Regions from separate parts of the Anoxybacillus sp. LAT27 genome, predicted to be linked through region 1. Evidence: riboswitches for the same ligand, from Rfam matches in the RefSeq annotation. Region 1 holds a riboswitch; each other region holds the start of a gene.
The links. Region 1 has a riboswitch for S-adenosylmethionine ahead of mtnW (2,3-diketo-5-methylthiopentyl-1-phosphate enolase). Riboswitches for the same ligand answer to the same signal wherever they lie in the genome.
Positions count from the first base shown of each region.

Region 2: linked by a shared signal. The riboswitch ahead of metK (methionine adenosyltransferase) and the one ahead of mtnW (2,3-diketo-5-methylthiopentyl-1-phosphate enolase) in region 1 are both predicted to bind S-adenosylmethionine.
Region 3: linked by a shared signal. The riboswitch ahead of LD028_RS11745 (methionine ABC transporter ATP-binding protein) and the one ahead of mtnW (2,3-diketo-5-methylthiopentyl-1-phosphate enolase) in region 1 are both predicted to bind S-adenosylmethionine.
Region 4: linked by a shared signal. The riboswitch ahead of mtnW (2,3-diketo-5-methylthiopentyl-1-phosphate enolase) and the one ahead of mtnW (2,3-diketo-5-methylthiopentyl-1-phosphate enolase) in region 1 are both predicted to bind S-adenosylmethionine.

Region 1 covers NZ_JAIWYK010000434.1:61,324-69,118, forward strand. The annotation lists gene LD028_RS13380 (carbon-nitrogen family hydrolase) at 39-833, opposite strand; gene LD028_RS13385 (pyridoxal phosphate-dependent aminotransferase) at 930-2,102, shown strand; SAM riboswitch class I at 2,192-2,299, shown strand; gene mtnW (2,3-diketo-5-methylthiopentyl-1-phosphate enolase) at 2,359-3,579, shown strand; gene LD028_RS13395 (2-hydroxy-3-keto-5-methylthiopentenyl-1-phosphate phosphatase) at 3,579-4,235, shown strand; gene LD028_RS13400 (methylthioribulose 1-phosphate dehydratase) at 4,232-4,840, shown strand; gene LD028_RS13405 (1,2-dihydroxy-3-keto-5-methylthiopentene dioxygenase) at 4,853-5,389, shown strand; gene LD028_RS13410 (DMT family transporter) at 5,398-6,249, opposite strand; gene LD028_RS13415 (ZIP family metal transporter) at 6,262-6,996, opposite strand; gene LD028_RS13420 (ATP-binding protein) at 6,996-7,795, opposite strand, start outside.
Region 2 covers NZ_JAIWYK010000445.1:396,830-404,624, forward strand. The annotation lists gene mnmM (tRNA 5-(aminomethyl)-2-thiouridylate-methyltransferase MnmM) at 1-141, shown strand, start outside; gene LD028_RS17495 (tetraprenyl-beta-curcumene synthase family protein) at 239-1,309, opposite strand; gene LD028_RS17500 (alpha/beta hydrolase) at 1,284-2,102, opposite strand; gene LD028_RS17505 (gamma carbonic anhydrase) at 2,185-2,715, shown strand; gene LD028_RS17510 (phosphatase PAP2 family protein) at 2,789-3,307, shown strand; gene metK (methionine adenosyltransferase) at 3,352-4,557, opposite strand; SAM riboswitch class I at 4,678-4,786, opposite strand; gene pckA (phosphoenolpyruvate carboxykinase (ATP)) at 4,960-6,552, shown strand; gene LD028_RS17525 (hypothetical protein) at 7,520-7,795, opposite strand, start outside.
Region 3 covers NZ_JAIWYK010000423.1:25,680-33,474, forward strand. The annotation lists gene LD028_RS11730 (carboxymuconolactone decarboxylase family protein) at 75-419, opposite strand; gene LD028_RS11735 (MetQ/NlpA family ABC transporter substrate-binding protein) at 491-1,315, opposite strand; gene LD028_RS11740 (methionine ABC transporter permease) at 1,334-2,002, opposite strand; gene LD028_RS11745 (methionine ABC transporter ATP-binding protein) at 1,992-3,020, opposite strand; SAM riboswitch class I at 3,092-3,197, opposite strand; gene LD028_RS11750 (O-acetylhomoserine aminocarboxypropyltransferase/cysteine synthase family protein) at 3,356-4,648, opposite strand; gene LD028_RS11755 (hypothetical protein) at 4,710-5,009, opposite strand; gene LD028_RS11760 (thioredoxin family protein) at 5,140-5,409, opposite strand; gene LD028_RS11765 (toprim domain-containing protein) at 5,418-5,765, opposite strand; gene LD028_RS11770 (YusG family protein) at 5,863-6,111, opposite strand; gene gcvH (glycine cleavage system protein GcvH) at 6,146-6,529, opposite strand; gene LD028_RS11780 (arsenate reductase family protein) at 6,587-6,946, opposite strand; gene LD028_RS11785 (acyl-CoA dehydrogenase family protein) at 7,016-7,795, opposite strand, start outside.
Region 4 covers NZ_JAIWYK010000065.1:17,239-25,033, reverse strand. The annotation lists gene LD028_RS05065 (carbon-nitrogen family hydrolase) at 1-452, opposite strand, end outside; gene LD028_RS05060 (pyridoxal phosphate-dependent aminotransferase) at 549-1,721, shown strand; SAM riboswitch class I at 1,811-1,918, shown strand; gene mtnW (2,3-diketo-5-methylthiopentyl-1-phosphate enolase) at 1,978-3,198, shown strand; gene LD028_RS05050 (2-hydroxy-3-keto-5-methylthiopentenyl-1-phosphate phosphatase) at 3,198-3,854, shown strand; gene LD028_RS05045 (methylthioribulose 1-phosphate dehydratase) at 3,851-4,459, shown strand; gene LD028_RS05040 (1,2-dihydroxy-3-keto-5-methylthiopentene dioxygenase) at 4,472-5,008, shown strand; gene LD028_RS05035 (DMT family transporter) at 5,017-5,868, opposite strand; gene LD028_RS05030 (ZIP family metal transporter) at 5,881-6,615, opposite strand; gene LD028_RS05025 (ATP-binding protein) at 6,615-7,795, opposite strand, start outside.

The sequences.
Region 1 (7,795 bases):
CGCTTGATTTGAATCATACATCGCTTCTCGCTTGTTTGTCAATCTTTTTTTTCAAAAATTTTATACACGTCTGGGCGACGATCAGCAAAAATCGGGATGCGGGCGCGTACGCGTTGTACTTCGCTTATGTCGATCGTTGCCTTGATGACCGTTTCTTGTTCGCTTCCTTCTGCAAGAATATTTCCCCACGGATCGATAATCATCGAATGCCCAGCAAACGTGTTGTTCGGGTCTGATCCTGCACGGTTGCACGCGACGACGTAACATTGATTTTCGATCGCTCGCGCCATTAATAACGTGCGCCAATGATGAAGGCGCGAAAGGGGCCATTCCGCAACGACAAATAACACTTCCGCACCGTTTAGCGTATGCGCGCGAATCCATTCTGGAAAGCGAATGTCATAACAAATGACCCCCGCACACGTCGTTTCATCGAGCGAACATAGCCCGGTCGTTTCTCCCGCTTGTAAATATACATGCTCATCCATCAATTTAAACAAATGAAGTTTGCTATATTCACAAACGACATCGCCGTTTCGATGGACGATATACATCGTATTCGTTATGTTGTCCGCCACTTTTTTCGCGACCGATCCACCGACGATATGCACATGATACGTGCGGGCAAGTTCGGAAAGAAACGCTTTCGTTTGTTCGCCGTTTTCATCGGCAATATGAGCAAGTCTCGTTAAATCGTAACCTGTCGTCCATAGTTCAGGTAAAACGACGACATCGGCTTCTTTCGCGATTTGTTCCATGTAGCGCACGACTGTTTGTTTATTTTTTTCCGGTGCTCCAAACGCAATGTCCATTTGTACGCAAGCGATATTCATCTCATTCACCTCAAAAAAATTTTCTTTACATTTTGATTTTTACGATATATGATTCTTGACTAGAATTTCAACCTTTTTGTGAAGTAGGTGTGAAAAATGAAAACATTTCCGCAATCGAACTTGTTACAGCAACTTCCGAAGCAATTTTTTGCTTCGCTCGTGCAAAAAGTGAACGCAGTCATTGCCGAAGGGTATGATGTCATTAATCTCGGACAAGGAAATCCAGATCAGCCGACACCAGCGCACATTGTAAGCGCGATGCAACAGGCGGTAGCAAAGCCTATGTATCATAAATATTCACCATTTCGCGGCTATTCGTTTTTGAAAGAAGCAGTCGCGACGTTTTATAAACGCGAGTATGGCGTGACGATTGATCCTGAAAAAGAAGTCGCTATTTTGTTTGGCGGAAAAGCAGGGCTCGTTGAAATGCCGCTTTGTTTATTAAATCCGGGCGATGTTGTGCTCGTTCCTGATCCCGGTTATCCAGACTATTGGTCGGGGGTCGTGCTTGCGCGGGCGCGCATGGAAATGATGCCGCTACGGGCGGAGAATGGCTTTTTACCTAATTACGAGGAGCTAAACAAAGATGTCGTTCGCAAGGCGAAACTGATGTTTTTAAACTATCCGAACAATCCGACCGGCGCAACCGCAACGAAACCGTTTTTTCAACAAACCGTTTCGTTTGCTGAAAAACATCGTATCGGTGTTGTACACGATTTCGCATACGGAGCGATCGGCTTTGACGGGAAAAAGCCAGTAAGCTTTTTACAAGTCGAAGGGTCAAAAGACGTTGGTATTGAAATTTATACGTTCTCAAAAACGTACAATATGGCAGGATGGCGCGTCGGTTTTGCGGTCGGTAACGAAAGCATGATCGAAGCGATCAACGTGTTGCAAGATCATCTATACGTCAGCATGTTCGGGGCGATTCAAGAAGCGGCAGCAGTCGCACTACTTGATTCGCAACAATGCGTCGCCGAGCTTGTCGCGACGTATGAAGCAAGAAGAAACACGTTCGTTCATGCATTGCGTGACATCGGCTGGAATGTGCAAGCGCCAGCAGGTTCGTTTTTCGCTTGGCTTCCGGTGCCAAACGGCTATACGTCGGAAACGTTTGCTGACCTTTTGCTTCAAAAAGCGCACGTGGCGGTCGCTCCGGGCATTGGGTTTGGCGAACATGGGGAAGGTTATGTGCGCACAGGGCTGCTCACAAGCGAAGCAAGACTTCAAGAAGCAGCGGAACGCATCGGGCGATTGCAACTTTTTTAAAAAATCGTTGACAAAATCGGCATGTGCTGTCATAATTCGAATTAAATTTATGAAAAACGAACTGTTCGAAAAATTTTATACATTGCGAATTCTTATCAAGAGTAGGTGGAGGGACGAGCCCGATGAAGCCCGGCAACCGACTTAACAAGTGTTAAGCACGGTGCTAATTCTCGCAGCAGTGAGCTGAGAGATAAGAAGAGACGAACAATTAGCCTCTTCTTATGAAGAGGTTTTTTATTTGTAAAGGAGTGATACGATGATTACCGCAACATATTTGATTCATGATGACAAAGACTTAGTGAAAAAAGCAGAAGGGATTGCGCTTGGGCTAACTGTCGGGTCGTGGACCGATTTGCCGCAGCTTGAACAAGAACAATTGAAAAAACATAAAGGGATCGTTCAGTCCATTGAAGAGCTAGAGGAAGACGAGCGTGTCAATACGTTTTTTGGAAAACGACTGAAACGCGCACTCGTGCGCATTTCGTATCCGAGCGTCAATTTTAGCGCCGATTTTCCAGCGATTTTGACGACGACGTTTGGAAAATTGTCGCTTGACGGAACGATTAAACTTGTTGATTTAACGTTTTCTGACGAACTGAAGCGTGCGTTTCCGGGCCCGCGCTTTGGCATTGACGGCATACGCGAAAAGCTTGGGGTTTTTGACCGTCCGCTTGTGATGAGCATTTTTAAAGCGGTCATTGGGCGTGATTTACAATACGTTACGGAACAATTAAAACTACAAGCGCTCGGTGGGGTCGATCTCGTGAAAGACGATGAAATTTTATTTGACAATGACTTAACGCCATTTGAAAAGCGCATTGTCGCAGGAAAACAAGCGCTACAAGAGGTGTACGAACAAACAGGGCATCGAACGTTATATGCGGTCAATTTAACAGGTAAAACGTTTGAACTAAAAGACAAAGCGAAGCGTGCGGCGGAGCTAGGGACGGACGTGTTGTTGTTTAACGTGTTTACATACGGACTTGACGTGTTGCAGGCGCTTCGTGAAGACGATGACATTCGCTTGCCGATTATGGCACATCCGTCGTTTAGCGGCGCGATCGCCTCATCGCACGTATATGGAGTTAGCTATGCGCTTCTTCTTGGGAAATTATTGCGCATGGCCGGGGCGGACTTTTCGCTTTTCCCATCACCGTATGGAAGCGTCGCGCTTGCAAAACAACAGACGGTTGCGATTCGCGAGGAATTAACGAAAGAAGAACCGTTTTTACGCACATTCCCTGTGCCATCCGCCGGCATTCATCCGGGGCTTGTGCCGCTTTTAGTGAGCGATTTTGGCATCGACTCCGTCATTAACGCAGGCGGCGGAGTGCATGGTCATCCGAGCGGGGCAATTGGTGGCGGGCAAGCGTTTCGTGCCGCAGTTGATGCGGTGCTTGCTGGTCGTTCGCTTCATGATGCGGCAAAAGAACACGAACCGTTACAACAAGCGCTTGATTTATGGGGGAGCGCTTGATGAAGTCAATTGTTTTTTGTGACTTTGATGGAACGATTACGTTAAACGACAACATTATTGCGCTCATGAAACAGTTCGCTCCGCCCGAGTGGGAAGCCATCAAAGATGACGTGCTTGCGCAAAGATGTTCCGTACAACAAGGTGTCGGACGCATGTTTTCGCTGTTGCCGACGACGCTAAAAGAAGACATCGTGCAATTTTTGCTTGACACCGCCCGCATTCGCGACGGATTTTCCGACTTTGTCGCATTTACGAACGAACGGCAAATTCCGCTTTATATCGTGAGCGGCGGCATCGATTTTTTCGTTTATCCGCTGTTAGACGGACTTGTTGAAAAAGAGCGCATTTTTTGTAACAGCGCTGACTTTAGCGGAGAAACGATTCGAATTACGTGGCCGTATGCGTGCGATGAACATTGCGAAAATGAATGCGGGTGCTGCAAGCCGTCGCTTCTTCGTAAACTCGCGCCAAAAGGGGCAAAAACGATTGTGATTGGCGATTCCATTACCGATTTAGCGGCGGCGAAACTAGCCGATCACGTCATCGCGCGCGACTTTTTGCTTGAAAAATGCCGGGAGCTTCATTTGCCACATACACCGTTTACGACGTTTTATGATGTCATCGATGCGTTACAAGAAAGCGAGGTGATCGTGTGAGACAAAAAAAATGGGAAGAGCTTGCGGAAGTGAAACGAGAACTAGCGGCGCGCGATTGGTTTATGGGAACGAGCGGCAATTTGTCGCTAAAGGTGAGCGATGAGCCGCTTACGTTTCTTGTGACCGCTAGCGGAAAAGATAAACGAAAAGAAACGGCAGAAGACTTTTTACTCGTCGGCGCGGACGGACAGCCAGCCGAAGCGACGCATTTAAAGCCGTCAGCTGAGACGCTTCTTCACGTGAACATTTACAATAAAACGAACGCTGGTTGTGTGCTTCATGTCCATACCGTTGACAACAATATCATTTCCGAATGGTACGGTGACGAAGGGGAAGTCGTTTTTACAAATCAAGAACTCATTAAAGCGTTCGGATTATGGGAAGAAGATGCGGCATTTCGCATTCCGATTATTCCGAATTTCGCTCATATTCCGACATTAGCAAACGCGTTCGCCGAACATGTTCATGAAGATCGCGGCGCAGTGCTTATTCGCAACCACGGCATTACTGTTTGGGGAAAAGATGCGTTTGAAGCGAAAAAATGGCTAGAAGCGTGCGAGTTTTTATGTCAGTACTATGTGAAATTATTACTTTTAAAACGATAAGGGGGAGTATGTATGGCAGTTATTAAAGTGCGCAACACAGGTGAAGTGATTGAAGGAAAGGAAAATGTCGCTACGTTTTTAAATAAGCAAGGGGTGTTGTACGAACATTGGGATGCAAGTAAACTTCCAGCGCATCTTCAAAACAAATTTGTATTAACAGATGAAGAAAAAGCGGACATTTTAGCAACGTTTCAATCGGAAATTGAAGATTTAGCGAAGCGAAGAGGTTATCAAGCGTGGGACGTTGTCGCTTTATGCGAACAAACACCAAATTTAGAAGAGCTATTGAAAAAATTTGAACAAGTGCATACGCATACAGAAGACGAAGTGCGTGCAATCGTTGCTGGTCATGGCATTTTCGTTATTAAAGGGGACGAAAATACAGGCTACTTTGACGTTGAACTTGAAGCAGGGGATGTCATTTCTGTCCCAGAAGGAAATCCGCATTTCTTTACATTAATGGACGATCGCCAAGTCGTTGCGGTTCGCTTATTTATCGATCCATCTGGTTGGGTGGCACATCCATATGAAGAAAAAGAAGGGGAATAACGCCCCTTCTATTTTTTTGTAAACAATATGACGCCTGCAATGGTAATGAATGAACCGATCCATTGTATCACTGTTAACGTTTCACCAAGTAGTATGTATGCAAACAGTGCAGTAAAAAGCGGATTGAAATTTAAAAACATGCCTGCAGTTGTGGCACCGACTTTTTTCACGCCAACGTTCCAAAGAAACATCGCAAGCACCGTCGCCCCAACGCTTGTATATAAAAGCGCAAGCGAAAAGGAGACGTTGACGTCATGAACGGAAAAAGAAGAAAGAAACGGCAACAACCCGATGATGCCAAAGACGCCGGACCAAAACGTTGCTGCAAGCGGAGAATAAGATGTCATCACTGCCTTTGCACAGGCAGAATAAACGCCCCAAATGATGACTGCTGCGATCATCCATAAATCGCCGATGTTTACATCCGCTAACCGATGCAGTTGCCCGTGCGTCATCACGATGAGCACACCCATGAGTGAGACGACCATCGCCAGCCATTGTCGGATCGTGAGCTTATCGCGGTAGACAACGTATGCCACAAGCGCAATCGCCATCGGGTTTAACGTCGAAATTAAACCGACATGATCCGCTGACGTATAGCGAAGCGCTTGAAACATAAACACGTTAAATAAGACGACGCCCGACATCCCCATCGCAATCAAAGGAACGATGCCGCGCGTTTGGAGGCGGATGGATCGTTCTTTTTTTAAAACGATCGGAAATAAAAAAAGGACCGCGATCGTCCAACGAATAAACGTCAACGTTAACGGGGAGGCGTGGGCGACAAGCAATTTGCTTGCGACAAAGTTGCCTCCCCATAAGGTGCTTGTTAATAAAAGAAGCATATAATATTTCGACATGTAGATCATCCTTTAAAATGTTTCAATTAAAAATACCATCACTAATAGTCCGATAATAAACGCATACGTCGATGATTGTTCGTTTCCGTCGCCATGGCTTTCAGGGATTAACTCTTTATAAATAATAAACAACATCGCACCAGCCGCAAACGCTAATCCGTAAGGGACGAGCGCATCGACGACAGACGTTAAATAAAAACCGATGATGGAGGCGACGAGCTCGATCATTCCCGTCCCGGTTGCCATGAAAAACGCTTTTCCTTTTGAAATATGTTGATTAAATAAAAAAAGCGCAACGAGCAATCCTTCAGGTGCGTTTTGGAAGCCGATCGCAAGCGCAATTAAATCCCCGATATGATTTTGTTCCCCGGAGGCGTAGCTGACGCCGACAGATAAGCCTTCTGGAATGTTATGAAGCGTAATCGCCGCAAGGACAAGCAGCGCTTTTTGATCCATTTTGATGCCGCTTTTTGTATGTGCTAAGTCGATATGCGGTACGATGTTTTCAAGAAGCGTCAGCGTAAACACTCCAAAGCACAATCCAACCGCAAGAGAAAAAAACGTGCCAGAAGAAAGTGATTCTGGAATTAACCCAAGCATCGATGCCGCCATCATAACACCAGCTGTAAAAGCGAGCAACATGTCGCGCCATTTGTGCGTTAATGAGCGCGACAAAAATAAAATCGGAACAGCGCCAGCCCCTGTTGCTAGCGCCGATAACGTGCTTCCGATGAGCATATCGACCATTATTCCACCTCCTGTCGCAAAGGAAGACGAACGGTAATCGTCGTTCCTTTCTTTTCTATGCTATGAATGTCGATTGTCCCTTCATGCATATCGATAATACGTTTACAGACGACGAGCCCAAGTCCTGTTCCCGTTTGTTTCGATGTGACAAACGGTTGAAACAGTTTGCTTTTTACATCGTTTGGAATGCCGCATCCATTGTCTGTTACTTGCAGCACCGCCCAGTCGTTTTGTTTCGTCAGCGAAATCGTTAGCACGCCACCACGCGGCATCGCTTCGATCGCATTTTTTGCTAAATTTAAGACGACTTGTTTTAAATGATCTTTTGAACAACGAATCGGAAGTGGCACATCGGCACGTTGAAACGTATAGACGACGTTATGTAAATGCGCTTGCGACTCAATCATCGGATGAATGCTTTGCACAATATAGTTTAAATCACACGTTTCAAGTTTTTGTGCCGTCGGTTTGCCGAGAATTAAAAATTCGTTCACAATATCGTTAATGCGTGTAATTTCATTTTGAATGACGGAAAAATAAAGTTGTGATTCGTTATCTTTATGTTTTTCACTTAATAGTTGAATAAATCCTTTAATGCCAGCAAGCGGGTTGCGAATTTCATGCGCGGTGCTTGCGGCGAGTGTGCCGACAAGTTCGAGTTTTTGTGCTTCGGTCTCCATGCGTTCAAGCATCGTTTGCCGTTTTAATAGCCAATATTGAATCAGTAGCCAAATAATATGGATGGCGACGATCAGCAATAAGATGTATGGAAGGGATGTTTGCACATTTTGTTTCATCG
Region 2 (7,795 bases), on a different contig from region 1:
CATCCCGAAGGAGCAATCGAACGTGATGCCCTTTTGCAATACGTTTCAACAATCGATCAACAACGTGCACACGTCGTACGATACGAATTTATAAATCAAATCAATCATCCACCGTTTATTGTTGCGATTGAGAAGAGGTAAAAAAGTAGCGATCGGTTCTCCCTATCGCTACTTTTGTTTTGTTAGTGAAATATGTCTTCTAAATGAACAAACAAGCTTCCATGATACATCCGTTTTCTTACGCATACATCCATCTTTGCCATTTTCGATACATTCGGCCATTCCAGTAAAAGAAGTGGGATGTCATGCCGCCAGAACGCAACAATTGTTTCGCTAGCTTACGAATGGTTTCTTGCTCATGCACTTTTTCATCTGATAAATATAATCCGAGCAAGCCACGATGAATAAAGCGATGAAATTCACGATGTGGCAATTGTGCAATATGGCGATCTGCCTCTTCAATGAAATGACGTAAACGAGCAAATAGCGTCTCCTCATTCGGATAATAAAAGCAAAAATTTAAATCTCCACCTTGTCGGTCTTCCTCTTGATCAATGAAATAATCAAGCAAAATGTGCAGCCCTTGTACGTATGGAAAATAGCTGTTGCGCACACGTTGTGCAAGAAGCTGATCGAACGCATCGTTGCAGGCGTAAGCAACTAGACAAAAAATACCGAGCGTTGAACCAGAACAAGCGGAAAATTCGTACCACTCCATTTTCGGCAACGATGCTTCATGTTTAGCGAACCATTGCTTCAAGCGCGGAATGCGCTCTTCTTTTTTTACATGTTTATGTACTTGTAAGTCACAATAATATGATGCAAGTTCATGTAAAAATGGAGCGATCACTTCATAATGTTGAACTCCTCCCAACATTTCTTGGCACGTATCGACAAGAGCATGCAAATAGCCATCGTCATCTTGTTCGGCACGATAACGATAATATGCCTCTTTTTTTGCTCCAATAGTTAACGCATGGATCATTGAATCGTGCAACGCACGAAAGTCAGTCGGATCAAGCGACGTACTGCGATCGCATAAATTATCGAGGTAATCGCTAATCGTTTGATAAGCAACGATAAAACGAATGCATCGCTCCATTTCTTTTCCCGCCAGTAAAGCTAAAATCGCGCCCCCTTCGCAATGAAACGTTTTTGTTGCGATACTCGCTAACGCCTGTTTGCGCAATTCTTCATCTGGAATAGCTTCTGCTCTTTTTTTCCAAACGGCTAGTTCCCGGTGAACAAGCGGAAAAACGCGATGATAGACAGCTCGCATTAGACTAAACGGATTTGTTGGAACGTTCAATGAGTTCACCCCTTTGCAGCTGCAAAGTTAAAAACGTATGGGCATATAAAAATACTTGTTCACGTTCAAGTTCGTTAAAAATCTCGTGATATAGTTTTGGCCATTCTTTATACACTTTTTCACTTACCGTCAACTGATCAAACCATGATTTCACTGCACTTTTATCGACAATTTTATCATCTCCCGCCTGCATGACAAGCATCGGAACGTCTGGTAAGTCCGCAATTTTATCATGAGCAATCCGAATGGCTTTGACTAGCTCACGATACCAGCGAACAGACACTTTCGTCACGTATAATGAATCGTTTTTATCCATCTCACGCACTTCTTCATTTCGAGTCGCCATCTCCACCGTTAACCCTGATGGAAAACGCTTTTTCGGATGAATGACATTTAAAATGTGCGAAGCGATTTCAAGTGCTTTGGACGGATAGTGAACGAGCCCTAAACATGGAGAAGATAAAATGACACCGCGCACAGGAAGACGCTTTTCTTGCAATGTACGAATGACGACGAGCCCCCCCATGCTGTGACCGAGTAAAAAAACAGGCTGTTCATACACGCTTGCTTCATGCACCCAACTGGCAACCGCTTCGATATATTCGTCAAAGGAATCAATATGTCCTCTTCGACTGCGTGATGTCGTTCCTTGCCCTGGTAAATCTCCTGCAACAACATGAAAACCGTGCATGCGAAACATTTCAATAAGCCATTTATATCGTCCATGATGCTCAGCCGCACCGTGAACGATCACGATCGTTCCTTTTGCATTTTCTCCTTCCCATTTCCACATATACACCCCTCCTTTATGTTTACGAATAGCCGAAAAATTTGTACACTAAATATAACAAAACGAAACGAAAGGGACGAGTGAAATGATTTATCCATATAAAGAACATACACCAAACATCGCACGTTCTGCTTTCATCGCCGATTACGTCACTATTACAGGTGATGTAACAATTGGAGAGGAAACGAGTGTTTGGTTTAACACTGTCATTCGTGGAGATGTCGCACCAACGATCATCGGCAACCGTGTAAACATCCAAGACAACTCTGTCCTTCACCAAAGCCCAAACAATCCACTGATCATTGAAGATGATGTCACCGTCGGACATCAAGTCATTTTGCATAGTGCGATCATCAAAAGAGGCGCACTCATCGGCATGGGTTCGATCATCTTAGACGGTGCCGAAATTGGTGAAGGTGCGTTTATCGGCGCTGGCAGCCTCGTTCCACAAGGAAAAAAAATCCCGCCACGCACACTTGCATTCGGTCGTCCTGCGAAAGTGATTCGTGAATTAACTGAAGAAGATGAGCGTGAAATGGCACGCATTCGTCGCGAATATGTCGAAAAAGGACAATATTATAAATCACTTCAAGTAAACAAACCACGCGACAAATAAGCGTGGTATTTTTACATTGTTTTATTATTGACTTCACATATGTATTTTATCATAAAATCAGGGGGATTTGCTTATGTTACGAAAATGGTACGATTGGGAGTGCAAGTTGTTTTACAGCATTAATCGTTATTTTGATCAAAAATGGCTAAACACCTATTTTCGTTCAATTACACACGTTGGAGGGGCTACATTTTCAATTACATCGGTTATGCTAGCCATTTGGCTATTGCGGGATGAATGGCGCGATACTGCTATCGCAAGTGCGATCGCCTTAGCACTCAGCCATATTCCTGTCGCAATGATGAAAAAAATATATCCTCGCAAACGACCGTATATTTCACTGCATAAAACGAAAGTAACAAAAAACCCATTAACTGACCATTCATTTCCATCAGGACATACGACTGCAATATTTTCTGTCATCGTCCCATTTTTACTATACGCCCCGTCATTAACAATCTGGCTCTTGCCGATCGCATGTAGCGTTGCTATTTCGCGCATTTATTTAGGGCTTCATTATCCTTCTGATGTACTTGCTGGTTGTATGCTCGGTACGTTATTTGGTATTGCTTCATTTTCTGTTCTTACTTAAAAAATAGGAAAGGAGAGCTACATCTTGTAACTCTCCTCTTTTCCTTACTTCGCTAACTCTAATGCTTGTTGTTTTAACGCTTCTGCTTTATCTGTACGCTCCCAAGGGAGATCAATATCTGTGCGACCAAAGTGGCCGTAAGCAGCTGTTTGTTTGTAAATTGGACGGCGAAGGTCAAGCATTTTAATAATGCCTGCTGGGCGAAGATCAAAGTTGTTGCGCACCACTTCAATTAATACATCTTCAGACACTTTGCCTGTGCCGAACGTGTCGATTGAGATCGATACAGGTTGTGCCACACCGATCGCATATGCTAATTGCACTTCACATTTATCTGCAAGGCCTGCTGCGACAATGTTTTTCGCTACGTAACGAGCCGCATATGCTGCCGAGCGGTCTACTTTCGTTGGGTCTTTTCCTGAGAAAGCCCCACCGCCGTGACGAGCATAACCACCGTAAGTGTCAACGATAATTTTGCGTCCTGTTAACCCTGCGTCACCTTGTGGACCACCGATGACGAAACGACCTGTTGGGTTAATGAAATATTTTGTATTTTCATCGATCAACTCCGCTGGAACGACAGGTTGAATAACATGTTCTTTAATGTTGCGCACAATTTGATCTTGCGTAATTTCTGGATGATGTTGTGTGGAAACAACGATCGTATCAATGCGTACAGGTTTGCCGTTTTCATCATACTCCACTGTCACTTGCGTTTTTCCGTCCGGGCGTAAGTATGGTAAAATGTCCTCTTTACGCACTTCTGCTAAACGGCGCGCAAGCTTATGGGCAAGTGAAATTGGAAGCGGCATAAGCTCTTTCGTTTCGTTGCACGCGAAGCCAAACATTAATCCTTGGTCTCCTGCACCGATCGCCTCGATTTCTTCATCTGTCATTTGTCCTTCACGAGCTTCTAACGCTTTGTCAACACCCATCGCAATATCTGGAGATTGTTCATCAATGGATGTTAATACGGCGCACGTATCTGCGTCAAAACCGTATTTTGCACGCGTATAGCCAATTCCACGAATCGTTTCACGGACAATTTTCGGAATATCTACATATGTAGATGTTGTAATTTCTCCGCTCACTAAAACAAGTCCTGTTGTTACACTCGTTTCGCACGCAACACGCGCATTTGGATCATTTGCTAAAATCGCATCTAAAATCGCATCGGAAATTTGGTCACAAATTTTATCCGGATGCCCTTCCGTTACAGATTCAGATGTAAACAGACGACGTTTAGGCATTCAAACATTCCTCCTCAGTATAATGACAAATGATACGGTACTCATCCCTCTTATTATGGTCTATCGTGAAAAAAACCTTTCCCTCAGAGGAAAGGTTTTTGCATTTGTCTGCGCCTTTCACTCTTATCGTTCAAGGGCGTTCCCTTGCCACAGGTTAGCACCTTTTCACGTATGTGACGGTTGCTGGGTTTCATCGGGCCTGTCTCCCTCCACCAACTCGGGATAAGAGTATCCGTTCATTTCAGCATCATACCACATCCGTACGAAACGAGTCAACGTTTTTCTATATGGATTATTTTGAAATTAAACTGAAGAAAAATACACGAATTAGTATGGACTATTTATTAAAATGTGTTATACTTTTTACATAAAGATAAATCAAACAAAGGTAGGTTTTGTCCAATGAATTCCATTGAACTGACAAACAAATTATCAACACTCTTACAAAGGGATGGGGTTTTTCATAACTTATCTGTACCACGACTAGTAGAAAAAGTACTAACTCGGAAAGAAGGCATCCTAACTTCATCAGGAGCAATTTGTGCAACAACTGGGAAATATACAGGCCGTTCTCCAAAGGATAAATATATTGTCGAAGAACCGTCTGTGAAACATAAAATTGATTGGGGAACTGTCAATCAACCTATTTCTGAAGAGGTATTTGATAAGCTTTACAACAAAGTGATCGATTATTTAATGACAAAAGAAGAACTATTTGTATTTAATGGCTTTGCAGGCGCAGATCCAGCTTATCGTTTGCCGATTCAAGTGGTCAACGAATTTGCTTGGCATAACTTATTTGCTCATCAATTGTTCATTCGTCCAACAGCGGAAGAATTACAAACACATGAACCACAATTTACAGTCATTTCTGCACCAACATTTAAAGCTGATCCATCTATTGATGGCACGCGTTCAGAAACGTTTATTATCATCTCATTCGAGCGCCGCACTGTACTAATTGGTGGAACAGAATATGCAGGGGAAATGAAAAAATCGATTTTCTCTGTCATGAACTTTTTATTGCCAGAGCAAGGAATCTTCCCGATGCACTGCTCAGCAAACGTCGGTCAAGAAGGCGATGTCGCGCTCTTTTTCGGTTTATCAGGCACAGGGAAAACAACGCTTTCTGCTGATCCAAACCGTCGGTTAATTGGCGATGACGAGCACGGTTGGTCAAACAACGGTGTCTTTAATATTGAAGGCGGATGTTATGCCAAATGCATTAACTTATCACGTGAAAAAGAGCCACAAATTTTTGATGCGATTCGCTTCGGCTCTGTATTAGAAAACGTCATCGTTGACCCAGACACGCGCATACCAAACTATGACGATGCAACATTAACTGAAAATACGCGCGCAGCATATCCGCTCGAAGCGATGGATAATATCGTGCAGCCGAGCGTTGCTGGCCATCCGCATACAATCGTCTTTTTAACAGCAGATGCGTTCGGCGTATTGCCGCCAATTAGTAAATTAACGAAAGAACAAGCAATGTACCATTTCTTAAGCGGCTATACGAGCAAGTTAGCGGGCACAGAACGCGGAGTGACAGCGCCGGAAGCAACATTTTCTACATGCTTCGGTTCACCGTTTTTACCGCTTCCTGCAACGCGTTACGCAGACATGCTTGGTCAAAAAATTGACGCCCACGGTGTTCAAGTGTTTTTAGTAAACACCGGTTGGACTGGTGGTGGATACGGCGTTGGTGAACGAATGAAGCTATCGTATACACGCGCGATGGTAAAAGCGGCGTTAGAAGGAGAATTAAACAACGTAGAAACTGTTCAAGATCCTATTTTCGGTCTTCATATCCCGCTTCACGTTCCCGGTGTGCCTGATGAAGTGTTACAACCGAAAAGCACATGGGCAGATCAGGAAGCATATGAACAAAAAGCAAAAGAGCTCGCGGCGAAGTTCCGGGAAAACTTTAAAAAATTCACAAACGTTGATCCACGCATTGAACAGCTCGGCGGACCGATCGCAATCGAGTAGGAGGAGGTGATTAACCTCCGTCCTCTCACACCACCGTACGTACGGTTCCGTATACGGCGGTTCAATCAAGATCAGTGACGCAAGAAATTTTTTTGATTTAAGAGCATCGTTCTTCTTCCTTCCGTAAATAGCTGATCTTCTTATGCCAGTCGTCACTCCACCCTCCAAGAGATCCCCCACGGGATTCACCGTTTCCTTTCTCTTGGGAGGCACTTCGTTTTCTGGGTTCATCATGACGGACTGAAGCCAAGGGCTATTTTCTCTTGATTGTTCGGTTCTTCCGAATCGTTCTAGACCGATTCGTACGACGACCTCTGCTGACTTCTGATGGTTCAGCTACTTATCACGAAGTAGGTTATGAAGCGTACTTCACGTATCCATCAGACCTCCTCGGGTAAGAGTGCAATCTTTCCTTCCATCTATCTGCTTCATTTACTCTGTATCACCTTCGGCAGAAAGGGCTTTGTTTTGTTTAGCAAACTCACCCAATGATACCTAGCCTTATATGAAGTTCTAGCCTTATATGAAGTTCTAGCCTTATATGAAGTTCTAGCCTTATATGAAGTTCGTGTTCCTCAGACCGGAAGTTTGCCGCCCGCTTCCTTCAGATTCCGCGTCACCACGGACACCCTTGCGTTAAACTAACTGCTACTTCTGCCTTCGCAGTTCGGGACTTTCACCCTAGAGATTGCACCCATGCCGAGCACACTAAAAACGCCAAATAACCCTCTCCAAGAGGGTTATTTGGCATGCCTAAAACATGTGGGTATTCTTTTTCTGCAGCTCATGATCACAAACATTGCGTATGGACACAACGACGCTTAACACTAAACTTGAAGGGTGTGTAATCCTAACCCATAATCTCCTTTAATTTCCTTAAAAAAGTCGCTCACAGGTGTTTTTTATATTATTCTTTATGTTACTTTATATAGAAATTTTTGGTATATAACATTTTAGTTCATGTATTTCATTCACTTTTTTTCCTTTTCATGAATAAAAGAATTATGAGGAAAACAAATAAAATAAGTGTAATCCATAAGGAAATAGAGTAAGCCTTTTTGAATAACTGAATAGTCCATACTGGTGCCCAAGCATCCTCCCCTAGTAGCCAATATGCGATCACATTTGAAATTCCAATACCTTCTGTATTCGGTTTCAGTGATTGATAATAATTAAGTGCTAAACTAATACTGCAAACTATGGATACGAAAAAAAGTGCAGTAATTGTCATAAGGAGTGTTTT
Region 3 (7,795 bases), on a different contig from region 1:
GCATTTTGATACTTTTTTGTTTCTAAAGTGCATTTCATCACATATGTAAAAAAGGATAGGGAATTCCTATCCTTTTAATGAACGTGCCGAAATTCTTCTACACATTGACGAACGAGCGTAACCGCTTGGCTCATCGTCGCCCCGCCAGCTAACGCAGCAGCAACGGCACACGCTTCAAATATTTGTTCTTCTGTCGCCCCTTCATCGATACACCCTTTTGTATGATAAATCGTGCAATATTCATCTTGTTTGGCGACACTAATACCGAGAGCAATTAATTGTTTTTCTTTTTTGGATAACGATCCTTCTGCAAAACATGCCTCTGTAAACGCATTAAACGTTTGTCCAACTTTCGGCATATGTTGCGTAAATGTTCCTAGCCCTTGCTTATATTCGTGTAAACATTGTTCCATCGACATATGCACTCCTCCTTCCTTTTTATCATGCGTCGTTTTGCAAAAAATATAAAAGGATGCCCAAATGGACATCCTTATTTTGCCGCTGGAATGACCGCGCCGTTATACTTTTGTAAAATGAAGTCTTGAATTTCTTTTGATTGCAATACTTCGACGAGCGTTTGAATTTCTTTACGCTTTTCGTCACCTTTACGAACGGCGATAATATTCACATATGGGTTATTTTCTGGCGACTCAACCGCAATCGGATCTTTTGCTGGATCTAATCCGGCATCTAACGCATAGTTTGCGTTAATTAATACCGCATCTCCTTCGTTATTCTTATATACTTGCGGAAGCAATCCTGCCTCGACATCTGCTTCAAATACTAAATTTTTTGGATTTTCAACGATGTCATCAACTGTTGCTTTCGTTTTATCAACACCATCTTTTAATTTAATTAATCCTTTTTCTTCAAGCATCGATAAAATGCGCCCGTGGTCAGCAACAGAGTTACTCATAATGATTTTTGCACCATTTGGTAGCTCCTCAAGGCTTTTATATTTTTTTGAGTATACGCCAATCGGCTCAATATGAATACCACCAGCATTTACAAAGTCATAACCATGTTCTTTCATTTGTGCTTCTAAATAAGGAATGTGTTGGAAATAGTTCGCGTCTAACTCTTTATCCGCTAACGCTTTATTCGGTAATACGTAGTCTTGGAACGTCACGATTTCTAATTCGATTCCTTTTTCTTTTAAAATCGGTTTTGCTTTTTCTAAAATTTCGGCATGTGGCACGTTTGATGCACCAACAACAAGCTTATTCGTCTTTTCTTCGGCACTTTCATTTTTTCCGCAAGCAGCGAGCGCTAATACAACAACTGCCGCGACAAGTAAAGAGATCCATTTTTTCATTTGTTTCTTCCTCCTTTTTTATCTTTTATCTATTTTAGAAGTGACAAAGTCACCAATAAACTGAATAATGAAGACAATCACTAAAATGAGCACTGTTGCAACAAATGTCACATCGTTATTGTTACGTTGAAACCCTTCTAAATACGCTAAGTTTCCAAGCCCCCCAGCACCAACAACTCCTGCCATCGCTGTATAACCAACGAGCGCGATCGCTGTAACTGTAATACCAGATACAAGTGCTGGCAACGCTTCAGGGAGAAGCACTTTCCAAATAATTGTTGCTGTCGTTGCCCCCATCGCTTTTGCCGCTTCAATGACACCTTTATCAATTTCACGAAGCGCAATTTCAACCATGCGTGCATAAAACGGAGCGGCCCCGATAATGAGTGCCGGTAGCGCAGCATCCGCTCCAAGAATTGTACCAACGACAAGTTTCGTAAATGGAATAAGCAAAATAATTAAAATAATAAACGGTATAGAACGAAAAATGTTGACGAACGATGCGATCACACCGTTAATAAAACGATTTTCCCATATGTTTCCCTTAGACGTTAAAAACAACAACAATCCGAGTAAAATACCAAGCACAAACGTTGCGACAACGGAGACGGCGGTCATATACAACGTTTCCGTCGTGGCTGCCCATATTTTATCCCAAACGACGTTCGGAAATAGTTCATTGAACATTCGCCAACACCTCCACTTCAACTTCTTGCTGGCGAATAAAAGCGAGCGCTCGCTCAATCTCCTCATTCGCACCGTCTAAATGAATGAACAACACCCCGTATGCTCCGTGATGTGTCTGCGAAATTTTCCCTTGTAAAATATTTATATTTAAATCGAATTGACGAATGAGTTGTGTGATGAGCGGTTGCTCAGCTGCTTCACCAACGAATGTCAGTTGAACAACTTTACCATTCGGATATCGTTCAAGAAGATGCAACATCGCTTCTTTCGTTTCTTCCGGCTCTGTCACTTGCTGGACAAATCGTTTTGTAATCGGCTGTTCTGGCTTGCGGAATACGTGAAGCACTTCGCCCATTTCGACAATTTTTCCGTTTTCCATGACCGCAACGCGATCACAAATTTTACGAATCACGTGCATCTCGTGTGTAATTAATACGATCGTTAAACCGAGACGTTTATTAATATCAACAAGCAAGTCTAAAATTGAGTCGGTCGTTTGCGGATCAAGCGCCGATGTTGCTTCATCGCATAACAGCACTTTCGGATTGTTCGCTAATGCGCGCGCAATGCCAACGCGTTGCTTTTGTCCGCCGCTCAGTTGCGATGGATACGCATTTTCTCTCCCTTGCAAACCGACGAGTTGAATAAGTTCATCGACACGCTTCATCCGTTCTTCTTTCGGCACGCCAGCAATTTCTAACGGAAAAGCAATATTTTCGCGCACGGTTCGTGACCAAAGCAAATTAAAATGTTGAAAAATCATGCCGATTTGTTGGCGCGCTTGGCGTAACTGCTTCCCGCTAATTTTCCCCATATCTTTCCCATCAACAATCACTTCACCGCTCGTCGGCTTTTCTAATCCGTTCAATAACCGAATGAGCGAGCTTTTCCCTGCTCCACTATAGCCGATAATACCGAAAATTTCTCCTTGTTCGATATGCAAATTCACATGATCGACTGCCGTTACATTCCCACTTGCTGCTTTATACACTTTCGTTACGTTTGATAAAGTAATCATGTTGTCACCTTCCTTCCATGAAAAAAGCCTTTCTGCTCAAGAGAACAGAAAGGCGTAATGATCCATTCTGTCTCTTATCTCTCAAAGCAAACGCTTTGTGTGAATTGGCACCATTTCAGCAGCGCTGACGGTTGCCGGGTTTCATCGGGCACATCCCTCCACCTCTCTTGATAAGAGCGCTTTTAAACGCTTTATTCAGTTAACGTTTTAATACGTTCAAGGATATTTTTAAACTACGAAAGTGAGTATATCATCGAAAGAAGGACGGTGTCAACGAAAAATAATAAAAAATTTTTTGATATAGATAAACGTGCTAGCTATATACAGCTAACACGCTACACTTCCGAATACATCGACCGTACCCCTGTCGCCGCTTCAATCGCCTGCTCTAAGTCTTCGATTAAATCGTCCACGTTTTCAATACCGACCGATAAACGAATCATATCTTCTGTTACGCCGGATGCTTTCAAATCTTCTGAACTTAACTGTTGATGCGTTGTACTTGCAGGATGAATAATTAAACTTTTTGCATCGCCGACGTTTGCCACATGTGACCAAAGCTTAACGTTGTTAATTAACGTAGCCCCTGCTTCACGGCCACCTTGAATGCCAAAGACAACGACTGCCCCTGCCCCTTTCGGCATATATTTTTTCGCTAGCTCTTTCGCTGGATGGTTGTCATGTTCAGGATACAACACCCAATTGACGACCGGATGGTTGTCCAAATACTCGACGATTTTTCTCGTGTTTGCAATATGTTCTTTCATGCGGACATGCAACGTCTCCAGCCCTAAATTAAACTGAAATGCATTGAACGGGCTAATCGCCGGTCCTAAGTCACGTAACAACTGCACGCGTGCTTTGACGATATACGCCGCCGCACCGATGTCTGCGTATACGAGATTATGGTAACTTGGATCTGGCGTCGTAAACGCTGGAAACTTCGGCGAATTCCAATCAAATTTTCCACCATCGACAATGATACCACCTAACGTCGTTCCGTTACCAAGCAACCATTTCGTTGCCGAATGAACGACGATATCTGCTCCATGCTCGATTGGCCTGCAAAGGTACGGAGTTGCAAACGTGTTGTCAATAATCAACGGAATGCCTGCTTCATGCGCAATTTCCGCAACCGCCTCAATGTCTAACACATGCAGGCTTGGGTTGCCAATTGTTTCGGCAAAAATCGCTTTCGTTTTTGGTGTAATTGCCGCACGGAAATTTTCTGGATCAGACGGATCGACAAAATGCGTCGTAATGCCGTATTTCGGCAACGTATTCGCAAACAAATTGTACGTTCCTCCATATAACGTCGAAGCAGAAACAATATCATCTCCCGCTTGAGCAACGTTTAAAATCGCCATTGTAATCGCCGCCATGCCGCTCGCGACCGCTAAAGCCCCGACACCACCTTCAAGCTTAGCCACTCGTTCTTCAAATACAGTCACTGTCGGGTTATGAATGCGCGTATAAATGTATCCCGCTTCCTTTAGCGCAAATAAATTGGCCGCATGTTCTGTGTTATCAAACAAGTATGCATTCGACTGATAAATAGGCACTGCACGTGCTTTCGTTACTGGATCCGTTTGCAATCCGCCATGAACAGCAATCGTTTCAAATTTCATCGTTTCTCCCCCTAACCTAATGATCGAATATTTTGAATTTTAACACGATAAAATACGTTCGTCAACGAACAACATCATACGGCTTGGCAAGGAAAAAGATCGACTCTAACAATAAAATGTGACGAAACGATGCTGTGACGGACAATTCGTTTAATCGCAGTTGTTGCTGCAGTTTTAAAGACCCTTGCAATAGCGACATAATTGCCTGTGCCGAACCACGAATCGTAATGACTCGCTCTCCATCTACCTCTTCTACGCGACGAATCCCTTCTTTCGATATGCACAATAATACTTCTCGACTCTCCCATTGTAGTTGAATATATAAACAATCATTTGGCAAAATCGGCGCTAACATGTTCATTTAACCGCCCCCCGTCCCATATTTCTCATATCCATTGTTTCCATATAAATGCGAGTAGTTCCTGCTATAAACGCTCGACAAATGTCTCGTTCCCTCGTCAATTTCCCAAGAAATATGTCGAAAGCTGGCTTTATTCAGCCAGCTTTCGCAACGTTTCGTATAAATATGGAACAGAATGAAAAGCATATATTTTTTGTACAAGTTTATCATGTTGAAAAATAAGTAAACATGGAACGCTTTCAATATGCCATTCAACTGCTTTGTCTGGGACATAGTTTAAATCTTGACGCTCAAATGTAATAGATGGCAATAACTGCTCAAGTACATCAACCATTCGACTTGCCACTTGACATGTTCCACATAATGGCGTGTACATATAGACAACTTTCACAACGATCACACAACTTTCTATAAATATTGTGCGTGTACATCGATGTTTGCACTTAATAACACGACCGCAATATGATGCTTCGGGGCTGCTGCGACTTCACGATACATTTTATCAACATATAAGTGCTCTGCATGCGGAAACTCTCGACGGAGTTGACGACGTAATTTCTCCCCCGCTTCATCGGAATCGACTAAAATGTACACCTCTTTATCGTACAAAGCATCAATTAATTCATCAAGTTTAGCGGTACCGAGCGTTCCGTTTGTACATATAATTTCAACTGGCTCACTAATGATGCTTTCGATTTTTCGTTTATCTGAGCGCCCTTCGACAATAATCACTTTTTCTACCTCAACAATCGCCATCGTCATCACCTTGTACATTCATTTATGTATATTATATTCTTGATCGCACACTTTTTCTCCTTTTATCCAATACAAAAGGACAGCGATGTCGCTGCCCTTAACACCAACCACCTTCTGTATCACAATCGACATATTTCATATTTGGATGTTCAGTAACTGTTACGCTTTTCAAAATACGCCCGTTTTGTTGTTCGTATCCATGCTTTAACTTTAACTTATTCGTTTCTTGAACAAATTCTCCAACACATTCGTTGTCATAAAACAGCTCAAAGTTGCCGTTTTCATTAAATTTCCCAACAACATCTTTTGTAATATCGATTGTTTTTTGTTTTAACAAAAAAGACACCCCTGTGTTGTAGGGTGCCCTGTGAGTTGTTTTTTTAATCTTGGTTAATCATTTGTTCGTATTGTTCTGCCGTTAATAGGTTGTCCACTTCACTTAAATCGCTTGGCTCAATGACGATCATCCACGCTTTATCATATGGTGATTCGTTGACATACTCTGGGTTGTCGTTTAACTCTTCGTTCACAGCTACGACTTTTCCGCTAATTGGAGCATATAATTCAGACACAGTTTTCACTGACTCCACGCTACCAAATGGCTCATTTGCTGTGAGTTGTGTCCCCACTTCTGGCAATTCAACGAATACGATATCGCCGAGTTCTGACTGGGCAAAGTCCGTAATCCCAATGCGAACCGTATTTCCTTCGACACGCACCCATTCATGTTCTTGTGAATAACGTAGCTCTTTTGGAATGCTCATCGTTTTCCCTCCAACATATCATCTTCTTTTTCATCATACACGATTTTCGACATGATTTCACGATAATTTAAACATTTCGTGATATTTTTGTTCGTCAAATCCGACAATAACTTGCTCGCCATTTGTGATGATTGGACGCTTGATTAACATCCCGTCTGATGACAACAATTGCAACATGTCTTCTTCTGTCATCGTTTTTAATTTGTCTTTTAATCCAAGTTCACGATACTTCATGCCGCTCGTATTAAAAAATTTCTTTAAATCAAGCCCACTTTTTTCATATAACGTCCGCAACTGCTCTTTTGACGGAGGCTGTTCAACAATATGTATCGCTTGTACCGAAACGTTGTTGTCATCTAGCCATTTTTTTGCTTTTCGACATGTGCCGCACTTTGGATACCAATAAAATGTTACCATTTTCTCACCTCATCTATGCACAATATAATAAAGGAAAAGTACCAGACGATGCGTCTGGTACTTCCATTATTACACAACATATCGTTCAGCTTCAATTAGTGCTTGCGCTGCCTCACGTTTTTTCGCAATGATGTTAATTGGTGTGTGACGCGTTAATTTGCGTAATGCTGATAACATCATACGCAACATGTCACCATGTTCAACAGCGACGATCGTTTCTTTTGCATGCGCTTCAATTTCATTAAACGCTTCTTGGCAGAAAATTTGTGTGTACAATACTTTTTGTTTATTTTTCTCGACACCAGATTGCGCAATTGCTTTTTCCGTGCGCAAAAGCGCAGATTCCATCGCATATACGTTGCTAACAATGTCTGCAATATTAACAAGCACTTCTTGCTCTTTTTCAAGTTTCGGACCAAACTTTTGCGCTGCTAGTCCTGCAACCATTAAGGCGATTTTTTTCGCATGGCGCACAAGATATTTTTCTTGTTCAAGCACGCCGTCGCCAACTTCTTCCGGCATAAGCATCATTAATTCTTCTTGTAATTGTTGCGCTTTTTGTAAAAGCGGCAATTCGCCTTTCATCGCCTTGCGCAAATACATGCCTGGCACAAGGAGGCGGTTAATTTCGTTCGTTCCTTCGAAAATACGATTAATGCGCGAATCGCGATACATGCGTTCAATTTCGTATTCTTGCATGAAACCATAACCACCGTGAATTTGTACCCCTTCATCGACAATATAGTCCAGCATTTCTGTCGCAAACACTTTGTTTAAAGAGCATTCGATCGCGTATTCTGCAATCGCTTTCGCCGTTTCCTTTCCATCTTTTGCTTGTTCATCTGTCAA
Region 4 (7,795 bases), on a different contig from region 1:
CATTCTGGAAAGCGAATGTCATAACAAATGACCCCCGCACACGTCGTTTCATCGAGCGAACATAGCCCGGTCGTTTCTCCCGCTTGTAAATATACATGCTCATCCATCAATTTAAACAAATGAAGTTTGCTATATTCACAAACGACATCGCCGTTTCGATGGACGATATACATCGTATTCGTTATGTTGTCCGCCACTTTTTTCGCGACCGATCCACCGACGATATGCACATGATACGTGCGGGCAAGTTCGGAAAGAAACGCTTTCGTTTGTTCGCCGTTTTCATCGGCAATATGAGCAAGTCTCGTTAAATCGTAACCTGTCGTCCATAGTTCAGGTAAAACGACGACATCGGCTTCTTTCGCGATTTGTTCCATGTAGCGCACGACTGTTTGTTTATTTTTTTCCGGTGCTCCAAACGCAATGTCCATTTGTACGCAAGCGATATTCATCTCATTCACCTCAAAAAAATTTTCTTTACATTTTGATTTTTACGATATATGATTCTTGACTAGAATTTCAACCTTTTTGTGAAGTAGGTGTGAAAAATGAAAACATTTCCGCAATCGAACTTGTTACAGCAACTTCCGAAGCAATTTTTTGCTTCGCTCGTGCAAAAAGTGAACGCAGTCATTGCCGAAGGGTATGATGTCATTAATCTCGGACAAGGAAATCCAGATCAGCCGACACCAGCGCACATTGTAAGCGCGATGCAACAGGCGGTAGCAAAGCCTATGTATCATAAATATTCACCATTTCGCGGCTATTCGTTTTTGAAAGAAGCAGTCGCGACGTTTTATAAACGCGAGTATGGCGTGACGATTGATCCTGAAAAAGAAGTCGCTATTTTGTTTGGCGGAAAAGCAGGGCTCGTTGAAATGCCGCTTTGTTTATTAAATCCGGGCGATGTTGTGCTCGTTCCTGATCCCGGTTATCCAGACTATTGGTCGGGGGTCGTGCTTGCGCGGGCGCGCATGGAAATGATGCCGCTACGGGCGGAGAATGGCTTTTTACCTAATTACGAGGAGCTAAACAAAGATGTCGTTCGCAAGGCGAAACTGATGTTTTTAAACTATCCGAACAATCCGACCGGCGCAACCGCAACGAAACCGTTTTTTCAACAAACCGTTTCGTTTGCTGAAAAACATCGTATCGGTGTTGTACACGATTTCGCATACGGAGCGATCGGCTTTGACGGGAAAAAGCCAGTAAGCTTTTTACAAGTCGAAGGGTCAAAAGACGTTGGTATTGAAATTTATACGTTCTCAAAAACGTACAATATGGCAGGATGGCGCGTCGGTTTTGCGGTCGGTAACGAAAGCATGATCGAAGCGATCAACGTGTTGCAAGATCATCTATACGTCAGCATGTTCGGGGCGATTCAAGAAGCGGCAGCAGTCGCACTACTTGATTCGCAACAATGCGTCGCCGAGCTTGTCGCGACGTATGAAGCAAGAAGAAACACGTTCGTTCATGCATTGCGTGACATCGGCTGGAATGTGCAAGCGCCAGCAGGTTCGTTTTTCGCTTGGCTTCCGGTGCCAAACGGCTATACGTCGGAAACGTTTGCTGACCTTTTGCTTCAAAAAGCGCACGTGGCGGTCGCTCCGGGCATTGGGTTTGGCGAACATGGGGAAGGTTATGTGCGCACAGGGCTGCTCACAAGCGAAGCAAGACTTCAAGAAGCAGCGGAACGCATCGGGCGATTGCAACTTTTTTAAAAAATCGTTGACAAAATCGGCATGTGCTGTCATAATTCGAATTAAATTTATGAAAAACGAACTGTTCGAAAAATTTTATACATTGCGAATTCTTATCAAGAGTAGGTGGAGGGACGAGCCCGATGAAGCCCGGCAACCGACTTAACAAGTGTTAAGCACGGTGCTAATTCTCGCAGCAGTGAGCTGAGAGATAAGAAGAGACGAACAATTAGCCTCTTCTTATGAAGAGGTTTTTTATTTGTAAAGGAGTGATACGATGATTACCGCAACATATTTGATTCATGATGACAAAGACTTAGTGAAAAAAGCAGAAGGGATTGCGCTTGGGCTAACTGTCGGGTCGTGGACCGATTTGCCGCAGCTTGAACAAGAACAATTGAAAAAACATAAAGGGATCGTTCAGTCCATTGAAGAGCTAGAGGAAGACGAGCGTGTCAATACGTTTTTTGGAAAACGACTGAAACGCGCACTCGTGCGCATTTCGTATCCGAGCGTCAATTTTAGCGCCGATTTTCCAGCGATTTTGACGACGACGTTTGGAAAATTGTCGCTTGACGGAACGATTAAACTTGTTGATTTAACGTTTTCTGACGAACTGAAGCGTGCGTTTCCGGGCCCGCGCTTTGGCATTGACGGCATACGCGAAAAGCTTGGGGTTTTTGACCGTCCGCTTGTGATGAGCATTTTTAAAGCGGTCATTGGGCGTGATTTACAATACGTTACGGAACAATTAAAACTACAAGCGCTCGGTGGGGTCGATCTCGTGAAAGACGATGAAATTTTATTTGACAATGACTTAACGCCATTTGAAAAGCGCATTGTCGCAGGAAAACAAGCGCTACAAGAGGTGTACGAACAAACAGGGCATCGAACGTTATATGCGGTCAATTTAACAGGTAAAACGTTTGAACTAAAAGACAAAGCGAAGCGTGCGGCGGAGCTAGGGACGGACGTGTTGTTGTTTAACGTGTTTACATACGGACTTGACGTGTTGCAGGCGCTTCGTGAAGACGATGACATTCGCTTGCCGATTATGGCACATCCGTCGTTTAGCGGCGCGATCGCCTCATCGCACGTATATGGAGTTAGCTATGCGCTTCTTCTTGGGAAATTATTGCGCATGGCCGGGGCGGACTTTTCGCTTTTCCCATCACCGTATGGAAGCGTCGCGCTTGCAAAACAACAGACGGTTGCGATTCGCGAGGAATTAACGAAAGAAGAACCGTTTTTACGCACATTCCCTGTGCCATCCGCCGGCATTCATCCGGGGCTTGTGCCGCTTTTAGTGAGCGATTTTGGCATCGACTCCGTCATTAACGCAGGCGGCGGAGTGCATGGTCATCCGAGCGGGGCAATTGGTGGCGGGCAAGCGTTTCGTGCCGCAGTTGATGCGGTGCTTGCTGGTCGTTCGCTTCATGATGCGGCAAAAGAACACGAACCGTTACAACAAGCGCTTGATTTATGGGGGAGCGCTTGATGAAGTCAATTGTTTTTTGTGACTTTGATGGAACGATTACGTTAAACGACAACATTATTGCGCTCATGAAACAGTTCGCTCCGCCCGAGTGGGAAGCCATCAAAGATGACGTGCTTGCGCAAAGATGTTCCGTACAACAAGGTGTCGGACGCATGTTTTCGCTGTTGCCGACGACGCTAAAAGAAGACATCGTGCAATTTTTGCTTGACACCGCCCGCATTCGCGACGGATTTTCCGACTTTGTCGCATTTACGAACGAACGGCAAATTCCGCTTTATATCGTGAGCGGCGGCATCGATTTTTTCGTTTATCCGCTGTTAGACGGACTTGTTGAAAAAGAGCGCATTTTTTGTAACAGCGCTGACTTTAGCGGAGAAACGATTCGAATTACGTGGCCGTATGCGTGCGATGAACATTGCGAAAATGAATGCGGGTGCTGCAAGCCGTCGCTTCTTCGTAAACTCGCGCCAAAAGGGGCAAAAACGATTGTGATTGGCGATTCCATTACCGATTTAGCGGCGGCGAAACTAGCCGATCACGTCATCGCGCGCGACTTTTTGCTTGAAAAATGCCGGGAGCTTCATTTGCCACATACACCGTTTACGACGTTTTATGATGTCATCGATGCGTTACAAGAAAGCGAGGTGATCGTGTGAGACAAAAAAAATGGGAAGAGCTTGCGGAAGTGAAACGAGAACTAGCGGCGCGCGATTGGTTTATGGGAACGAGCGGCAATTTGTCGCTAAAGGTGAGCGATGAGCCGCTTACGTTTCTTGTGACCGCTAGCGGAAAAGATAAACGAAAAGAAACGGCAGAAGACTTTTTACTCGTCGGCGCGGACGGACAGCCAGCCGAAGCGACGCATTTAAAGCCGTCAGCTGAGACGCTTCTTCACGTGAACATTTACAATAAAACGAACGCTGGTTGTGTGCTTCATGTCCATACCGTTGACAACAATATCATTTCCGAATGGTACGGTGACGAAGGGGAAGTCGTTTTTACAAATCAAGAACTCATTAAAGCGTTCGGATTATGGGAAGAAGATGCGGCATTTCGCATTCCGATTATTCCGAATTTCGCTCATATTCCGACATTAGCAAACGCGTTCGCCGAACATGTTCATGAAGATCGCGGCGCAGTGCTTATTCGCAACCACGGCATTACTGTTTGGGGAAAAGATGCGTTTGAAGCGAAAAAATGGCTAGAAGCGTGCGAGTTTTTATGTCAGTACTATGTGAAATTATTACTTTTAAAACGATAAGGGGGAGTATGTATGGCAGTTATTAAAGTGCGCAACACAGGTGAAGTGATTGAAGGAAAGGAAAATGTCGCTACGTTTTTAAATAAGCAAGGGGTGTTGTACGAACATTGGGATGCAAGTAAACTTCCAGCGCATCTTCAAAACAAATTTGTATTAACAGATGAAGAAAAAGCGGACATTTTAGCAACGTTTCAATCGGAAATTGAAGATTTAGCGAAGCGAAGAGGTTATCAAGCGTGGGACGTTGTCGCTTTATGCGAACAAACACCAAATTTAGAAGAGCTATTGAAAAAATTTGAACAAGTGCATACGCATACAGAAGACGAAGTGCGTGCAATCGTTGCTGGTCATGGCATTTTCGTTATTAAAGGGGACGAAAATACAGGCTACTTTGACGTTGAACTTGAAGCAGGGGATGTCATTTCTGTCCCAGAAGGAAATCCGCATTTCTTTACATTAATGGACGATCGCCAAGTCGTTGCGGTTCGCTTATTTATCGATCCATCTGGTTGGGTGGCACATCCATATGAAGAAAAAGAAGGGGAATAACGCCCCTTCTATTTTTTTGTAAACAATATGACGCCTGCAATGGTAATGAATGAACCGATCCATTGTATCACTGTTAACGTTTCACCAAGTAGTATGTATGCAAACAGTGCAGTAAAAAGCGGATTGAAATTTAAAAACATGCCTGCAGTTGTGGCACCGACTTTTTTCACGCCAACGTTCCAAAGAAACATCGCAAGCACCGTCGCCCCAACGCTTGTATATAAAAGCGCAAGCGAAAAGGAGACGTTGACGTCATGAACGGAAAAAGAAGAAAGAAACGGCAACAACCCGATGATGCCAAAGACGCCGGACCAAAACGTTGCTGCAAGCGGAGAATAAGATGTCATCACTGCCTTTGCACAGGCAGAATAAACGCCCCAAATGATGACTGCTGCGATCATCCATAAATCGCCGATGTTTACATCCGCTAACCGATGCAGTTGCCCGTGCGTCATCACGATGAGCACACCCATGAGTGAGACGACCATCGCCAGCCATTGTCGGATCGTGAGCTTATCGCGGTAGACAACGTATGCCACAAGCGCAATCGCCATCGGGTTTAACGTCGAAATTAAACCGACATGATCCGCTGACGTATAGCGAAGCGCTTGAAACATAAACACGTTAAATAAGACGACGCCCGACATCCCCATCGCAATCAAAGGAACGATGCCGCGCGTTTGGAGGCGGATGGATCGTTCTTTTTTTAAAACGATCGGAAATAAAAAAAGGACCGCGATCGTCCAACGAATAAACGTCAACGTTAACGGGGAGGCGTGGGCGACAAGCAATTTGCTTGCGACAAAGTTGCCTCCCCATAAGGTGCTTGTTAATAAAAGAAGCATATAATATTTCGACATGTAGATCATCCTTTAAAATGTTTCAATTAAAAATACCATCACTAATAGTCCGATAATAAACGCATACGTCGATGATTGTTCGTTTCCGTCGCCATGGCTTTCAGGGATTAACTCTTTATAAATAATAAACAACATCGCACCAGCCGCAAACGCTAATCCGTAAGGGACGAGCGCATCGACGACAGACGTTAAATAAAAACCGATGATGGAGGCGACGAGCTCGATCATTCCCGTCCCGGTTGCCATGAAAAACGCTTTTCCTTTTGAAATATGTTGATTAAATAAAAAAAGCGCAACGAGCAATCCTTCAGGTGCGTTTTGGAAGCCGATCGCAAGCGCAATTAAATCCCCGATATGATTTTGTTCCCCGGAGGCGTAGCTGACGCCGACAGATAAGCCTTCTGGAATGTTATGAAGCGTAATCGCCGCAAGGACAAGCAGCGCTTTTTGATCCATTTTGATGCCGCTTTTTGTATGTGCTAAGTCGATATGCGGTACGATGTTTTCAAGAAGCGTCAGCGTAAACACTCCAAAGCACAATCCAACCGCAAGAGAAAAAAACGTGCCAGAAGAAAGTGATTCTGGAATTAACCCAAGCATCGATGCCGCCATCATAACACCAGCTGTAAAAGCGAGCAACATGTCGCGCCATTTGTGCGTTAATGAGCGCGACAAAAATAAAATCGGAACAGCGCCAGCCCCTGTTGCTAGCGCCGATAACGTGCTTCCGATGAGCATATCGACCATTATTCCACCTCCTGTCGCAAAGGAAGACGAACGGTAATCGTCGTTCCTTTCTTTTCTATGCTATGAATGTCGATTGTCCCTTCATGCATATCGATAATACGTTTACAGACGACGAGCCCAAGTCCTGTTCCCGTTTGTTTCGATGTGACAAACGGTTGAAACAGTTTGCTTTTTACATCGTTTGGAATGCCGCATCCATTGTCTGTTACTTGCAGCACCGCCCAGTCGTTTTGTTTCGTCAGCGAAATCGTTAGCACGCCACCACGCGGCATCGCTTCGATCGCATTTTTTGCTAAATTTAAGACGACTTGTTTTAAATGATCTTTTGAACAACGAATCGGAAGTGGCACATCGGCACGTTGAAACGTATAGACGACGTTATGTAAATGCGCTTGCGACTCAATCATCGGATGAATGCTTTGCACAATATAGTTTAAATCACACGTTTCAAGTTTTTGTGCCGTCGGTTTGCCGAGAATTAAAAATTCGTTCACAATATCGTTAATGCGTGTAATTTCATTTTGAATGACGGAAAAATAAAGTTGTGATTCGTTATCTTTATGTTTTTCACTTAATAGTTGAATAAATCCTTTAATGCCAGCAAGCGGGTTGCGAATTTCATGCGCGGTGCTTGCGGCGAGTGTGCCGACAAGTTCGAGTTTTTGTGCTTCGGTCTCCATGCGTTCAAGCATCGTTTGCCGTTTTAATAGCCAATATTGAATCAGTAGCCAAATAATATGGATGGCGACGATCAGCAATAAGATGTATGGAAGGGATGTTTGCACATTTTGTTTCATCGTTACGTGCGGCACGTTCGCTTCAATCATCCATGGTGCATAATTTAAATGAACCGTCACCGTTTGTTGCGATGGGCGAATTTCGTTTGTTGCCAACAACATCGTTCCACGCTCATCATATAAACGAAACGATGCGTTTGGGTCAATGATTTTCATCCGTTTTTTTATGTAATCCATACGTAATTCCGCCACAAAAAAACCGACTGTATCGTTCGTTTTTTCATCGACAATCGGTGTGACGATCGTTGTTGTATGATCGCTGTCAATGACCGTTTGTTTTGTCGTTTTCGCCAATCGCATCGCTGAACTTGTACTTTCAGAAAAAAACGATATGTGATGAAAACGAACGTCTTGTTTTTCTATTTGTTGCAACATGTCGTTTA